2 regions of the Arthrobacter sp. 05N429 genome follow, and region 1 is predicted to be linked to the other one. Evidence: riboswitches for the same ligand, from Rfam matches in the RefSeq annotation. Region 1 holds a riboswitch; the other holds the start of a gene.
The links. A riboswitch is a leader RNA that binds a small molecule or an ion and turns the genes downstream of it on or off. The one in region 1 is predicted to bind thiamine pyrophosphate.
Positions count from the first base shown of each region.

Region 1 (7,354 bases):
CGCTTCTTGTAACCGGTCTTGTTCTTGAACTTCTGGATGACGATCTTGGGACCGCGAAGGTCCTCAAGGATCTCAGCCGTAACCTTTACCTTGGCCAGGTCCGAAGCTGCAGACGTGACCTTGTCACCGTCTACCAGGAGCAGTGCGGGCAACTCAAAGGTGCTGCCGGCTCCACCGGGGACGCGGTTCAGGGTAACGAAGTCTCCAACGGAAACCTTCTCTTGGCGGCCGCCTGCGCGGACAATCGCGTACACCACTGGGGAACTCACTTCTCTCGACGTTTATTACTAGATTTGCGTGCGGAACCTGGGTCCAACGAATTTGGTCCGGCTCACGCTGTGCCTCTACGCCGGTGGAGTTCCCAAGGGAATCCATGAGCTATCCCGTGGACAAACGCATCCGAAATCGGATGGAGCGTCCTCAAGGTCATAACCCAAGTGTTGGCGTAAGCACCGAAGATCTAGACTACGCTAATTTTGCCTTCGGCCGCAAATGAGGCTGGTTCCGAAGGGAGGTTCGTGATAGGCGCCACTCTGTATGGACAGAGCCCGCCGCAACGACTTCCGGAACCGTGCCCACCTATCGTACAGGCCCACACCGGCGCCCGCTGTCAGGCGTGCAGCCGCGGCGCGTCGAAGAAGTCGACCTCGTAGCGGGCGGACTGCCGGAAGGCCAGCGTCATGGCGTCCCGTTCGCCCTTCGAAGCCGCCCGCGCCGCAGCGTCGGTGTAGGCAACGGCCTGCCGGGTGGCGGCGACGAACTCCTCGTCGGCGTAGGTGCGCAACCAGACGGCGTAGGGATGGGACTCCGGGGCGCCGGCGGTCAGGAACTGCCGATACAGCGTCTCCCCCACCTCGGCGTAGAGCCAGAAGCACGGGAGCACGGCGGCCACCAGCACCCCGTAACTGCCGGAGACCGAGGCGGCCAGCAGATGGTCGACATACGACTTGGTGACCGGACCGAGCGTCACCTCAGCTGTGCGGGTGCTGAGCCAGGTCCGGTGCAGCTCCGACTCGACCTCGAGGCAGTTCTGCGCTGAGCGGGCCCAGAACAGTTGCTCGGCCTCAGTGGGTGCGATCGCGGCGGCACGGGCCAGCACGCGGGAATATCCGTTGAGGTACAGGGCATCCTGGGCGAGGTAGTAGGCGAACTCCTTCTCCGGCAGCGATCCGTCGGCGAGTGCCCGGATGAAGTCTAGGCCGTAGATCGCCTCCAGGTCGGCGGTGGCCACTTCCCGGAGCGCGACGGCGAACTCGCCTTCTGTGGGTTCCCGGGCTGCGGTTCCACGGTTCCGGGCAGCGCTGTGGTCCTGGGTGTGCTGCTGGACGTGGTGGAAGTGGTGGACCGGGCCGTTGCCGGTGCCGACGTCGAGCGCCGACGAGGCGCGCAGTGCCTCCCGCAGCCACGGCTTGACCTCGCGGAGCGCGGCCTCCCAGTCCCCCGTTCCGGCCTGCACTGTATTTCTCGCCTGCACTGTGGCGATCGCCGAGGACAACGAACACCCCGTGCCGTGGCTGTTGCGCGTATGCACGCGCTCCCCCGGAACCACGACGACGTCCTGGGCCAGGAGCCCGCCGGTGTTGACCAGCGCGTCGGGGCACCCGTTGCCGCCGTCGAGGTGGCCGCCCTTCACCAGGACCGTGGTGCCGGTCTGGGCGGCGAGCCGTTTGCCCTGTCCCAGCGCCCCGGCCCAGTCCTCGGCGGCTTCCTCCCGGAGCAGGACGGCGAGCTCGGCGAGGTTGGGCGTGATCAGGTCCGCGTACGGCAACAGCGCGTGCAGGGCTGCCTCGGCGGACTCCTGCAGCAGCCGGTCGCCGCTCGTCGCCACCATGACCGGGTCCAGGACCACGACGGCGGGGCGGGACTTCTCCAGCCAGCTGCGGACGGCGTCAATCACGGAGGCGTCCCCCAGCATGCCGATCTTGACGGCGTCAATGGTGATGTCCTGGCTGATGGCCTCCAGCTGGGCGGTCAAGAAGGCCGCCGGCGGGACGTGGACTGCGCTGACGCCGCGGGTGTTCTGGGCGGTCAGGGCGGTGATGGCTGCCATGCCGTAGCCGCCGTGCGCGGCAATGCTCTTGAGGTCGGCCTGGATCCCGGCGCCGCCGGAGGGATCGGAGCCGGCGATCGCCAGCACCCGCGGGATCCTGGGCGCCGAAGGGGCAGGGACAGGCGGAAGAAACGATGAGGCGGTGGTCAAGAGAGACATCCCTTCGCCGGTGCTAGCCGGACAGGTTCAACGGGTCTGGATCTCAGCCGGCTCGATGCGCGGCACCCCGTGTCAGGGCTCCAGCCTAGCCGCATACCTTAACGAAGACGCGGGCACGGCCCGAACTGCGCGTATTGCTACGCCGTCCGGACCGCGCCCGCGGCCTTGCTGAATTTTTCCGGTGTCAGAGCTCCGAGGCCGGAACGCCGACGCCGAGGATGATCGGCTCGCTGGCGGCCGGCTTCGCCGCGGGCGCCGTTGTTGCCGGGACCTTGGCCTCGTGCACCGAAACGGCGGCGGACTGCCGGGATTCCTGGCGCTGCTCGACCGAGGTCTCGTTCGCTGCACCCTGGGCGCGGCTGGCGCTCCGGTTGCGGCGGCCGCGGCGGGCACGCGAGGTGCCGGTTTCGGCTTCGGCCTCGGTCTGGGAACCCGGCGCCTGGGCGCGTCCCGGGCCTGTTCCGCCGGCGCGGACCGGAGCGGCCGCTGCCGTCCGGGCCGCCGGCGCCTTCGCTGCCGGCTCCTGTGCCGCAGGAGCCTTGGCTTCTTCGGTTTCGCCCAGGTTGGCGAAGGCCTCGGTCAGGAGGTCCAGGGTCAGCGCAGGCGCACTGGCCTCGTCGGCGTGCTCCACGAACGGCAGGGCGACCTGCTCGCCGCCGAACGTCAGCACAGCGCCCGGACGTCCGGCAGCTTCCTCCGTCGCGACCAGCTCGACAGCCGCCTCGACGGCTGCTTCCACAGCTGCCTCGCGGGTCCCGGCGTCGGCGGGTGCCTCGCCGTCATGCAGGTGGGCGGCGTGCGCCGCTGCTGCGATGTTGGCCAGCGCGGCGCGGGTTGCCTCGGCCTTGGCGTGGCGCTCGGCGTCGGTGGGCTCGGCGTGCACGGCTGCCGGGGCGGACTGGACGTCCGTTCCCTGGCCGCCCCGGCCGCGGCGGCGGCTCTTGCGTTCGGTCCGCGCGGCCGGCTGCTGCTGCTCGGTCCGCGGGACGTGGTGCTCGGCGGCGACCACGTTGGCGCGGCGGTGCTCGACCGGCTCGTCGTGGGTGACGATGCCGCGGCCGGCGCAGGTTTCGCACTGTTCGCCGAAGACTTCGAGCAGCCCGGTGCCCATCCGCTTGCGCGTCATCTGCACGAGGCCCAGCGAGGTCACCTCAGCCACCTGGTGCTTGGTCCGGTCCCGGCCCAGGCACTCCACCATGCGGCGCAGGACGAGGTCGCGGTTGGATTCGAGCACCATGTCGATGAAGTCGATGACGATGATGCCGCCGATGTCACGGAGCCGGAGCTGCCGGACGACTTCCTCGGCTGCTTCGAGGTTGTTCTTGGTGACGGTTTCCTCAAGGTTGCCGCCGCTGCCGGTGAACTTGCCGGTGTTGACGTCCACCACGGTCATGGCTTCGGTGCGGTCGATCACGAGGGATCCGCCGGAGGGCAGGAAGACCTTGCGGTCCAGGGCCTTGTGGATCTGCTCGTCGATGCGCCAGGCGGAGAAGATGTCCGTGTCCTTGGTCCACTTCTCCAGCCGGCCCACCAGGTCCGGCGCCACGTAGGTGACGTACGCCTCGATGGTGTCCCAGGCTTCTTCGCCGGAGACGATCAGCTTGGAGAAGTCCTCGTTGAAAACGTCACGGACCACCTTGATGGTCAGGTCGGGTTCGCCGTAGAGGAGTTCGGGGGCGAGGATCTTGGTCGAGGTCGACTGGCCTTCGATGCCTTCCCACTGGGCGCGGAGGCGGTTGATGTCGTGCGTGAGCTCTTCCTCGGACGCACCTTCGGCGGCGGTGCGGACGATGACACCCGCGTCTTCGGGCAGGCGGTCCTTGAGGATCCGCTTGAGGCGGTTGCGTTCGACGTCGGGCAGCTTGCGGGAGATGCCGGTCATGGAACCGCCGGGCACGTACACGAGGTAGCGGCCGGGCAGCGAGATCTGGCTCGTGAGACGGGCGCCCTTGTGGCCCACCGGGTCCTTGGTGACCTGGACCAGCACGGAGTCGCCGGACTTGAGCGCGTTCTCGATCCGGCGCTGCTTGCCCTCGAGGTTGACGGACTCCCAGTTGACTTCACCCGCGTAGAGCACGGCATTGCGGCCGCGTCCGATGTCGACGAAGGCCGCTTCCATCGACGGCAGCACGTTCTGGACCTTGCCCAGGTAGACGTTGCCGATCAGGGAATCCTGCTGGGTCTTGGACACGAAGTGCTCGGCCAGGACGCCGTCCTCGAGGACGCCGATCTGGATTCTGTCGTCGCGCTGGCGGACGATCATCTGGCGGTCCACGGATTCGCGACGGGCCAGGAACTCGGCCTCGGTGATGACGGTGCGGCGGCGTCCGGTGTCGCGGGATTCGCGGCGGCGCTGCTTCTTCGCCTCAAGCCGGGTGGAGCCCTTGAGTGACGTGACGCGGTTGTTGACCGGGGCCTCGGTGGCGGCACGGGGCGCACGGACCCGGGTCACCGTGTTGGGCGGATCGTCGTCTCCCCCGCCGGTCAGTTCGAGGTCCTGGTCGCCACGGCGGCGCCGGCGCCGGCGCCGGGAGGTCACGCCGTCTTCGAGCGTCCCCTCGGAGCCCTCTTCTGTTTCTTCCGAGGTGCCCTCGCCGTCGGTCTCGGACTCGCCGCCGGTGCGGCTGCTGCGTCCCCGGCGCCCGCGGCTGCGGCGGCGACGTCGGCTTCCGGCATCTTCGCCCTCGCCTTCCTCGCCCTCTTCTTCTTCTTCAGCTTCTGCGACGGCCGCCGCTGAGGCCGGAGCCGGACGCACGACGGCGGTCAGGTCAGGTGCCTGGAAAATCATCGAGGTGACCGCGCCCGGCTCCAGGAAGAGCGAGGAGGCTGCGGCCGGGGTGTCTTCGGCAGGTGCTTCGGCAGGTGCTTCGGCTGCTGCTGTGGCGGCCGCGGCCTCCTCGGTCGCAGCGGCGGCTTCGACGGGCGCGGCAGCTGAGGCTTCCGGCGTTTCCGTGGTTGCTTCCTCTGCCGTGATCCTGGCGGCCGGGGCTTCAGCGACGGGTGCGGCGGCCTTGGCGCGGCTGGCGCGGCGGCGGACAGGCTTTTCGACCGGTACTTCGGCAGCCTCTGCTGCCGGCGCCTCTGCCGGCGCCTCTGCCGTGGCGGCCGCGGGCTCTGCTGCGGCTTCAGCGGCGAAGGCCGGCAGGGGTTCGGCCGGTTCGGCCACTTTGCGTGCGCGGGAGCGGCGTGCAGGCGCCTTGGCCTTGGCTTCGGTCTCAGGAGCGGGAGCCTCTTCGGCCACGGCGGGAACTGCTGTGGGCTCTGCTGCTTCCGCGGCCTCGGGGGCTTCCTTCTTGGGCAGCGCCTTGCGGCGGGTCCGGACCGGCCGCTTCGGCGGGGTGGCTACAGCTTCTTCAATTGATTCTGGTGCTTCATTGGCAACGGCAGAGTCTTCGTTTCCCGTTACAACCTGGTCATTATCCATATGTGGCGACACTCCTGCCCCTGGCGTGCCGCCACATCCGGCACCCGTTGGGGCAATTATTTGTCAACACCCGCAGGCATTGACAGAAGTCAATTGGATACCCTCAGGTTCGCACCGGCAGTGGGGTGCGGCAGCCCTGGAGGGCCGGCGGAATTGTTCTGAAACCCGTTGATCTACACGCCACAACCAGGTGCCGTCCAATGGCATTGCGGGACAGCCGGGATCAGAGGATCCGTAGCTCCCTGCTCATCATTGGCGGTCTTGGGAACAAAGTCGCCGGACCGGGACCCGGATGTGGATCGGGTTCCAGCCACGATCATTGTCTCACAGGAGCCGTCAAAGCAGGCGTAAGCAGGCATCCGGACCGCGGCCTGGACCGAATCACTTTGGACGGCACGAGTCTTCCCGGACTTCCCCCAGTCTCCGGCGATAGAATCGGACCAGTTGCACCGACCCGAAGGACTTTGATTCCATGCCCATCATCTCCAGTGCCACCAGCGAGGCGGCCGAGCGGCAGCAAGGCTCCAGCACGTCTGTTGCGGAACGGCCGTTGCCCCTGATGACCCGCGACCGCCCGTTCGCGTGGCTCCTGCTGATCACCGGCGTCGTCGGCTGGCTTGCCTCCGGAATCCTGGTGCTGGAGAAACTGGAGGTCCTCAAGGACCCCGGCCACGTGACCGTGTGCGATGTGAACCCATGGATCTCCTGCGGCCAGGTCATGCAGACGCCGCAGAGTTCGGTGTTCGGCTTCCCCAACATGTTCATCGGCATCGTGGCCTTTGCCGTCATCATCACCACCGCGATGGGCATGCTGGCCGGCGCCAGGTTTGCCCGCTGGTACTGGCTGGGCCTGCAGGCCGGCGTGACCCTGGGCTTCGCGTTCGTGGTGTGGCTCTGGTCGCAGGCGCTGTATTCCATCCACATCCTCTGCCCGTTCTGCATGGTTGTGTGGGCAGTGATGATTCCGCTGTTCGTCTGGGTCACCGTCCGCAATGTCTCCAACGGCGTGATCCGCCTGCCCGAGGGGCCGACCAGGATCCTGGGCGACTCCGGCTGGATCATCACGGCCCTGCTCTACGTCGCCGTGATCGCCACCATCTTCTTCGCCTTCATCCAGGTCTTCATCGGGACCTCCGGCTACTAAGCGGATGAACCCCGGTTAACCGCCGTGAGGTGACAGATAGGGCCAATGTTCGCGATGAACATTGGCCCTATCTGTCACCTCGGCGAGGCGGTCGGTCGGTTCCGGAGCTTAGTCCTGGAACCAGATCTTGATCTCGCGCTCCGCGGACTCGACGGAGTCCGAGCCGTGGACCAGGTTCTGCTGCACCTTCAGACCCCAGTCGCGGCCGAAGTCGCCGCGGATGGTGCCGGGAGCCGCCGTCGTCGGGTCCGTGGTGCCCGCGAGCGAGCGGAAGCCCTCGATCACGCGGTGGCCCTCGAAGATCGCGGCGACAACGGGTCCGCTGAGCATGAACTCGACCAGCGGCTCGTAGAACGGCTTGCCCACGTGCTCCTCGTAGTGCTGTTCCAGCAGTTCGCGGCTCGCGTCGACCTTCTTGAGCTCGGACAGGGTGTAGCCCTTGGCTTCGATGCGGGCGATGATGCTGCCGGTCAGGTTGCGGGTGACGCCGTCGGGCTTGATCAGGACGAGGGTGCGCTCAATGCTCACAGCTGCTCCAATGTGTTGGGGGCGGGATTCGGAAACAAGTCTAGTTGCT
Region 1 is NZ_JBFTMQ010000007.1:179,865-187,218, reverse strand. Features, by position in the region: gene rplU (50S ribosomal protein L21) at 1-257, opposite strand, end outside; gene AC1DF4_RS13850 (bifunctional hydroxymethylpyrimidine kinase/phosphomethylpyrimidine kinase) at 611-2,209, opposite strand; TPP riboswitch at 2,192-2,289, opposite strand; gene AC1DF4_RS13845 (Rne/Rng family ribonuclease) at 2,394-5,633, opposite strand; gene AC1DF4_RS13840 (vitamin K epoxide reductase family protein) at 6,106-6,777, shown strand; gene ndk (nucleoside-diphosphate kinase) at 6,886-7,305, opposite strand; gene AC1DF4_RS13830 (DUF4233 domain-containing protein) at 7,346-7,354, opposite strand, start outside.

Region 2 (7,354 bases), on a different contig from region 1:
CTCCTTGGCCTCCCGGAGCGCGTCCTCGGGAAAGGGGCCGGGCAGTTCAAGCGTTGCCCGCAGCGCGCTGAGCGCCTCGGCCAGTTGGTTCTCTTGCCGGTGGACGCTCGGGGTCAGGCGGTGATGGGACACGAAAATCAGATTAGCTTCATTTGCGCCATTAGTCTTGGATCATGAGCACATCCCCGGCTGATCCCGCCCGATACAACAGCTTTCTGAGGGATCTGCTCGGCGTGATGGCCTACGGCGAGCTCTCCGCCTTCGAACGGCTCTCCTCCGACGCACGGTATTCACCGTCCCTGCATGACCGCGCGGTGCTGGGCAGGATCGCCGTGATCGAGTTCCAGCACTACGAACTCGTGAGCGCCAAGCTCGATGCCATGGGCCTGGACCCGGAGGCGGCCATGCTCCCGTTCCAGCCATCCGTGGACCACTTCCACGAACGAACCCGCCCGGCGGACTGGTACGAATCCCTCATGAAGGCGTACGTGATCGATACCGTCTCCGCCGATTTCTACCGCGCGATTTCACGCTACGTCGACGCCGGGACCCGGGACCTGGTGGAGCAGATCCAGGCCGATGAAGAGGCCACGGCGGTGCTGCGGGAACGGCTCAAGTCCGCCCTGGCCGATGACCCGCGGCTGGCGTCACGGCTGGCACTGTGGGCCAGGCGGCTCCTCGGGGAAGCCCTGACCCAGGCCCAGCGGGTGAGCTTCGAGCACGCGTTCATCGGAGGCCTGGCCGGCGCGGATGAGGACGGGTCCACGGACGACGGGTCCAGGGAACTTGTCCGCGGGCTCATGGCGGAACTGGCAGCCAACCACTCACGCCGGATGACGGCGCTCGGTCTGGCCGGTTGAGCCTGGCCGGCTGAGCTGCGCGCTCAGTTGCCGGCGGCGTCGAGTGCGGCGAGCAGGGCCCGGGCGGCGCCGGCGGGATCGTCGGCTTCGGTGATGGCCCGGACCACCACGATCCTGCGGGCGCCGGCTTCCACCACCTGTTCCACATTTCCGAGGTCGATGCCGCCGATCGCGAACCACGGCACCGTGCTCTCCTCAGTCTTCCCCTCGGTTGTCTTCCCCTCGGTTGTCTTCCCCTCCGGGGCTTCGGCCCGGCGGCCCGCGTCCGCCGCATAGCGCACCAGATCAAGTCCGACGGCGGCGCGGCCGGGCTTCGTGGGAGTGGCCCACACCGGCCCGACGCAGAAGTAGTCCAGGCCGTCGCGGCCGGCTGAGGACACAAGGGCCGCGTCCACCTGCTCCGGGCTGTGCGTGGACAACCCGATCACGGTGTCCTTGCCCAGGAACTTTCTGGCGGCGCCGGTGGAGATGTCCTTCTGCCCGATATGGAATACCGGAGCCCCGGAGAGCGAGGCGAGGTCCGCCCGGTCGTTGACAGCCCAGAGGCGGTTATGGCGGCGGGCTGCCTGGTGCAGGACCTCCAGCAGTTCCAGTTCCTCGGCCGCCTCCAGCGACTTGTCGCGCAGCTGGATGATGTCGACGCCGCCGGCAAAGGCCTCGTCCACGAAGTCCGCAAAGTCGCCGCGGCCCTGCCGGGCATCGGTGCAAAGGTATAGGCGGGCGGTGGTGTGGACGGCATCCTGGCTCATGCCTCCAGCCTAGTTCCTCTAAACTGGGCCAATACCGCGGGAGCCCGCCGCCGTCGACGCCACCAGCGTCCGGCGCCGGCAGGCTGAGAGGGCGTCAGAGCCGACCGCTTGACCTGATCCGGTTAGTACCGGCGTAGGGAAGGAATCCTTCATGGGCACCACATCCGTCCGCGGCACGGCCGCGGGTACTGACGCCGCGGCGCCTGCGGCCGCCGCTGATGACACCGAAGCCGGGAAATGTTATGACGTTGCCGTGATCGGCGGCGGCGTCGTGGGCCACGGAATCGCCTGGGCGGCGAGACGCTCGGGCCGGACGGTCGCCCTTATCGACGACGCCCCGGGCAGCGGCGCCAGCTGGGCCGCCGCCGGCATGCTCGCCCCCGTAAGTGAGCTGCACTACCAGGAGGAACCGCTCCTGGAGCTCATGCTCGAGTCCGCACGCCTCTGGCCGGCATTTGCCGCCGGGCTGGACGACGGGGGTGACGGGCCGGATACCTGCGCCGCCGCCGGTGCCGCCAGCAGCACGGGGTACCTCACGACGCCGACCCTCGCCGTGGGCGCCGACGCCGCCGACCGCCGGGCGCTCGCGGCCCTGCGCACCGTCCAGCAGGCGTCCGGCCTGGCCGTCGAGCCGCTGACCGTACGGGAGGCGCGCACCCGCGAACCCCTGCTGAGCCCCGGCATCTCCTGCGCCTTCGACATTCCCGCCGACCACCAGGTGGACCCCCGCCGACTGCTCGCCCGGATCGGGGAACTCCTGGCCGCGGACAGCCACTGCGACACCATCGGGCGTCGAGCTGCCGGGCTGTTCTGGCAGGACGGGCGCGTGGCGGGGGCCACCCTCGCCGGCGGCGGCACGGTCCGGGCACGGGAAACCATCGTCGCCAACGGCCTCGGCGCCGCCGCGCTCCACGGCCTGCCCGCCGGACTCCGGCTGCCCCTGCGGCCGGTCCACGGCGATATTCTCCGGCTCCGGGTGCCGGAGAAGCTGCGGCCGCTGCTGACGTCCACCGTGCGGGGACTGGTCCGCGGGGTGCCGGTCTACATCGTTCCCCGGCAGGACGGCACAGTGGTGATCGGGGCCACGCAGCGGGAGGATGCCCTCGGCGAAAACGGCCACGCACCGGACGGCGCCACGCCCGGCTCCGCAGTGTCCGCCGGGGGCGTCTACCAGCTGCTGCGCGACGCCCAGCAGCTGGTCCCCGCCGTCGCCGAACTGGAACTGCTCGAGGCCACCGCCAGGGCCCGGCCCGGGACCCCGGACAACTCGCCCCTGCTGGGCCGGGTGGCGGAACCGGGAGGCCCGGGGGACATTGCGGGGCTGATTATCGCCACCGGCTTCTTCCGGCACGGGATTCTCCTCACGCCCGCCGCCGCGGAGATCTGCCGGCAGCTGCTCGACGGCGCCGGGGACCCCCGCTGGTCCCGGTTCCGGCCGGACAGGTTCGCCGCCGGTACCGGGCCCGCCGGCCCGGCCTCATCCCGACAGCAGAACATGACCACCCGGGCCACCAATCCCAACCCTGAGCACAAGGAATCGGTATGAACATCACATTGAACGGAACCTGGCACACGCTTCCGGACGGCGCCTCGGTGGGCACCCTCGTCAGCGCGGTCACCGGCCGGCCGCTGGCCCCGAACGGCCAGTCTGCGGACGGCGGGAAACTCGGGGTCGCCGTCGCCCGCAACGCGGAGGTGGTTCCCCGCAGCCAGTGGCACGGCACCGCGCTCGCCGACGGCGACGACGTCGAGCTGGTTACGGCGGTGCAGGGAGGATGAGCAGCGTGGAAAACACCACACTGGCAGCGGCACCGGGGGCGTCAACGGCTGGCGCGGATCCGTTTGAGGTGGATGGCGTGCAGCTGGGGTCGCGGCTGATCATGGGCACCGGCGGGGCGCCAAGCCTGGACGGTCTGGGGGCTGCGCTGCTGGCGTCCGGTACCGAGCTCACCACCGTCGCCATGCGCCGCTACTCGCCTGCGGAGGCGGGTTCGCTGTTTCAGCTGCTGCTGGACCACAACATCCGGGTGCTGCCCAACACCGCCGGCTGCTTCACCGCCAGGGACGCCGTGCTGACCGCCGAACTGGCCCGCGAAGCCCTCGAAACGGACTGGGTGAAGCTGGAAGTCATCGCGGACGAGCACACCCTGCTGCCGGACGCCGTCGAACTCGTCGAGGCCACCGAGCAGCTCGTGGGCCGGGGGTTCAAAGTCTTCGCCTACACCAACGACGACCCCGTGCTTGCCCTGCGGCTGGAAAACCTTGGCGCCGCCGCGGTGATGCCGCTGGGCGCGCCGATCGGCACCGGCCTGGGCATCCTGAATCCGCACAATATCGAACTCATCGTCTCGCGTGCCTCCGTGCCCGTGGTCCTCGACGCCGGCATCGGCACGGCTTCCGACGCCGCCCTCGCAATGGAGCTTGGCTGCGACGCCGTGCTGCTGGCCACGGCCGTGACCCGGGCGCAGAATCCGGTGTTGATGGGGGAGGCCTTCAAGCACGCGGTGATCGCCGGTAGGCTGGCCAAAAGGGCCGGCAGGATCCCGCGCCGGGAGCATGCGTTGGCGTCCTCGGCCGTGGAGGGACGGGCCGAATTCCTGTAGGCCCGTCGGCACAGCAAAGGAGCCTGCCATGGCAGCCACAGAGGACGTCCTCAACGAGGGCCAGGTCGACGCGGCCTTGGCGGGGCTGCCGGACTGGAGGCACCGGCTCGGCGGTCTCGTCACCGTCTACAAAGCGCCGACGGCGGCCGCGGCGCTGGAACTGATCGCCGCCGTCGGACGCCTGGCCGAAGAACAGAACCACCACCCCGACCTGGACTGGCGCTACCGCAGGGTCTTCCTGCGATACAGCTCCCACGACGCCGGGGACAAAGTCACGCGGCGGGACGTCGCCGCCGCAACGGCCGCCGGCGCGGCCGCCGCCCGGCTAAGCGCTGTCGCGGAACCTCCGCCGCAGTAGGTCCGGGGCGGGTCCCGGGCCGGCGGAAACAGCGGCGATCGGGGCCTTAACGAACCGTGACCACGCACCCGGGCGGGCGGTGGTCACGGATGCAGGGCTGCTGCCCGGCGAACGGCTAGTAGCGCAGGATGGCGGTGAGCCGGGCGGTGTCGCGGCCGGTGCGCGTCTTGCCGAGGTAGAGCACGGCCGCCACGGCGGCGGCAGCGCCCAGGACCATGGGCAGTATCCACGGAATCCAGGTCAGCCCGGGCTGGTAGCCCAGCCCGGCGGCGATGAAGATGATCCAGCTCAACATCCCGGCGGTGAGCGATACCCCTGCCGGGACCGCGATGCCGTACTTCGCGTGCCGCTTGTCATTGGCCCAGACCACAAAGCCCGCGGCCACGGTTACCAGGGCAACCACAATCAGGGAAAGCATGTTTGGACTCCTAGCGGATCTGGGAACTGGGTGGGCAGCGGCCGGTAATGCTTAGAGCGCGCCGAAACCGACGCGGCGTACTTCCTCGGCGCCGATTTCAACATAGCCCAGGACATTCGCGGGAATGATGATCTGGCGGCCCTTTTCGTCCGTCAGCCGCAGCTCCGTGCCCTTTGCGATGGCCTCGCCGACCACCTTGGCCACGGCGTCGGCATCCTGGGCCGATTCCAGGACAATCTCGCGGCCGATGTTCTGAATGCCGATCTTTACTTCCACAGCAAGGCCTCCCAGCCAATCAAAGTCCAAAAAAAATCAAAGCGTCATCTCTATTTGTAGTCTAGGTTTCCTTGGGGAAGCGTGAGATTCCGCGCCAAGCTAAACGGTAGATCAGGTCGCTGGCCACATCGAGGTCAAGATTGCCGTCGGTTTCCAGCCAGTACCGGGCGCTGACGTGCGCCAGTCCGGCGAGTCCGCGGCCCAGCAACTGGGACTCCAGTTCGGGCAGCTTCGTGTCCTCGGCGATGACCCGGGCGACGGCGTCGGCGAACGTCTTGTTGAACGTTTCAAGCCGGGCGCTGACGTCGGGGTCGTTGACGAGATCGGACTCGAAAACCAGGCGGTGGGCCTGGTCGTCGCTGGCGATGAAGCGGAAGTAGGCACGCATGACGGCCTGGACGCGCTCATCGTTGTCGGTGGTGGAGTTCAGGGCCCCCAGCAGCAGCTCGGTCAGCTTGCTCAGCTGGCTGTCCAGCAGCGCGATATACAGCTCGCGTTTGGACGGGAAGTGCTGGTACAGCACGGGCTTGCTGACGTGGGCGGTCTCGGCGATCTCATCCATCGCGGCGCCGTGATACCCGTTGGCGACGAACACTTCCTGGGCCGCCGCGAGCAGCTGTGCCCGGCGTTCATCGCGGGGCAGCCGTGCCGACCGCTGTCCGCCTCGTGCCGGTGCCTCCGGCGACTTACCTGCGTGACCCCGCTCAACCGGTGCCTGATGAACCACTGTCGGCCTTCTTTCGCTTGCTGTTACTTCCACTTTACGTGTCAGTAATATGACCTGGCGGCAACTTCGGGCATAGATTGAAGTATGGCTTCCAAGTTCACCTCCAATGCAGCCCCCGCAACCCCGGAAACGGCGCCCGGACCGCTGGTGGAGCCGGCGGACGGCTTGAGCACGGAAGAAGTCGAACGTTACTCCCGCCACCTCATCATTCCGGAAATCGGGGCGATCGGGCAGCGCCGCCTGAAAAACGCCAAGGTCCTCGTGATCGGCGCCGGCGGCCTCGGCTCTCCCGCGCTGCTTTACCTGGCCGCTGCCGGCGTGGGCACCCTGGGCATCGTCGACGACGACACCGTGGACCTGAGCAACCTCCAGCGCCAGGTGATCCACGGCGTCGCCGATGTGGGCCGGCCCAAGATCGAGTCCGCCCGGGACGCCATCGCCGCGCTGAACCCGCTGGTGGAGGTACGCCTCCACAATGTCCGCCTCGACGCCTCAAACGCGCTGGAACTGTTCGCCGGCTACGACCTCATCCTCGACGGCGCCGACAACTTTGCCACCCGGTATCTCGTGAACGACGCCGCAGCGATCCTCGGCAAGCCCTACATCTGGGGTTCGATCTTCCGTTTCGACGGGCAGGTCAGCGTCTTCTGGGAACAGCACGGCCCCACCTACCGCGATCTGTACCCGGAGGCGCCGCCGGCAGGGTCCGTGCCGTCCTGCGGGGAAGGCGGCGTGTTCGGGATGCTGTGCGCTGCCGTCGGCTCGCTCATGGTGACGGAGGCCGTGAAGCTGATCACCGGCGTCGGGCGCTCACTGCTGGGCCGGGTGGCGCTCTTCGACGCCCTCGGCGGGACCTGGCGCGAAATCAAGGTCTCCCGCGATCCCGAGGCGGAGCGGATCACGGAACTGACCGACTATGAGGCGTTCTGCGGCATCGCCCCCGCCGCGGATGCTGGCACCGAACATACCGTGACGGCGGCGCAGCTGGCCACGATGCTGGCCTCCCGCACGGCCGGGCTCAAGGATTTCCACCTCGTCGATGTGCGCGAGACCGGGGAATTCGAGATCGTCCGGATCGACGGGGCGGTGCTGATCCCGCAGGGCCGGATCCTGGCCGGGGAGGCGTGGCACGAGCTTCCGCAGGACCGGGACATTGTGTTCCTCTGCAAGGGCGGGACCCGGTCCGCGGCCGTCCTCGCCGCCGCCCGGACTGCCGGCTATGAGCGCGTCAGCCACCTCGACGGCGGAATCCTGGCCTGGGTGCGGGACGTTGAGCCCGGGAAACCGGTCTACTGACGCAGCGCGCGTGGGAGCGGCGGGAATTAGTTGATGGCCTCCAGGCCGAGCCGCTTGAGTTCCTCAC
Region 2 is NZ_JBFTMQ010000001.1:539,155-546,508, forward strand. Features, by position in the region: gene AC1DF4_RS02615 (RNB domain-containing ribonuclease) at 1-132, opposite strand, end outside; gene AC1DF4_RS02620 (ferritin-like fold-containing protein) at 174-860, shown strand; gene AC1DF4_RS02625 (thiamine phosphate synthase) at 884-1,609, opposite strand; TPP riboswitch at 1,636-1,767, shown strand; gene thiO (glycine oxidase ThiO) at 1,761-3,155, shown strand; gene thiS (sulfur carrier protein ThiS) at 3,152-3,388, shown strand; gene AC1DF4_RS02640 (thiazole synthase) at 3,385-4,212, shown strand; gene AC1DF4_RS02645 (4a-hydroxytetrahydrobiopterin dehydratase) at 4,241-4,570, shown strand; gene AC1DF4_RS02650 (hypothetical protein) at 4,686-4,988, opposite strand; gene AC1DF4_RS02655 (DUF3107 domain-containing protein) at 5,040-5,264, opposite strand; gene AC1DF4_RS02660 (TetR/AcrR family transcriptional regulator) at 5,326-5,991, opposite strand; gene moeB (molybdopterin-synthase adenylyltransferase MoeB) at 6,076-7,287, shown strand.
Region 2: another riboswitch for thiamine pyrophosphate. It lies ahead of thiO (glycine oxidase ThiO); the one in region 1 lies ahead of AC1DF4_RS13850 (bifunctional hydroxymethylpyrimidine kinase/phosphomethylpyrimidine kinase).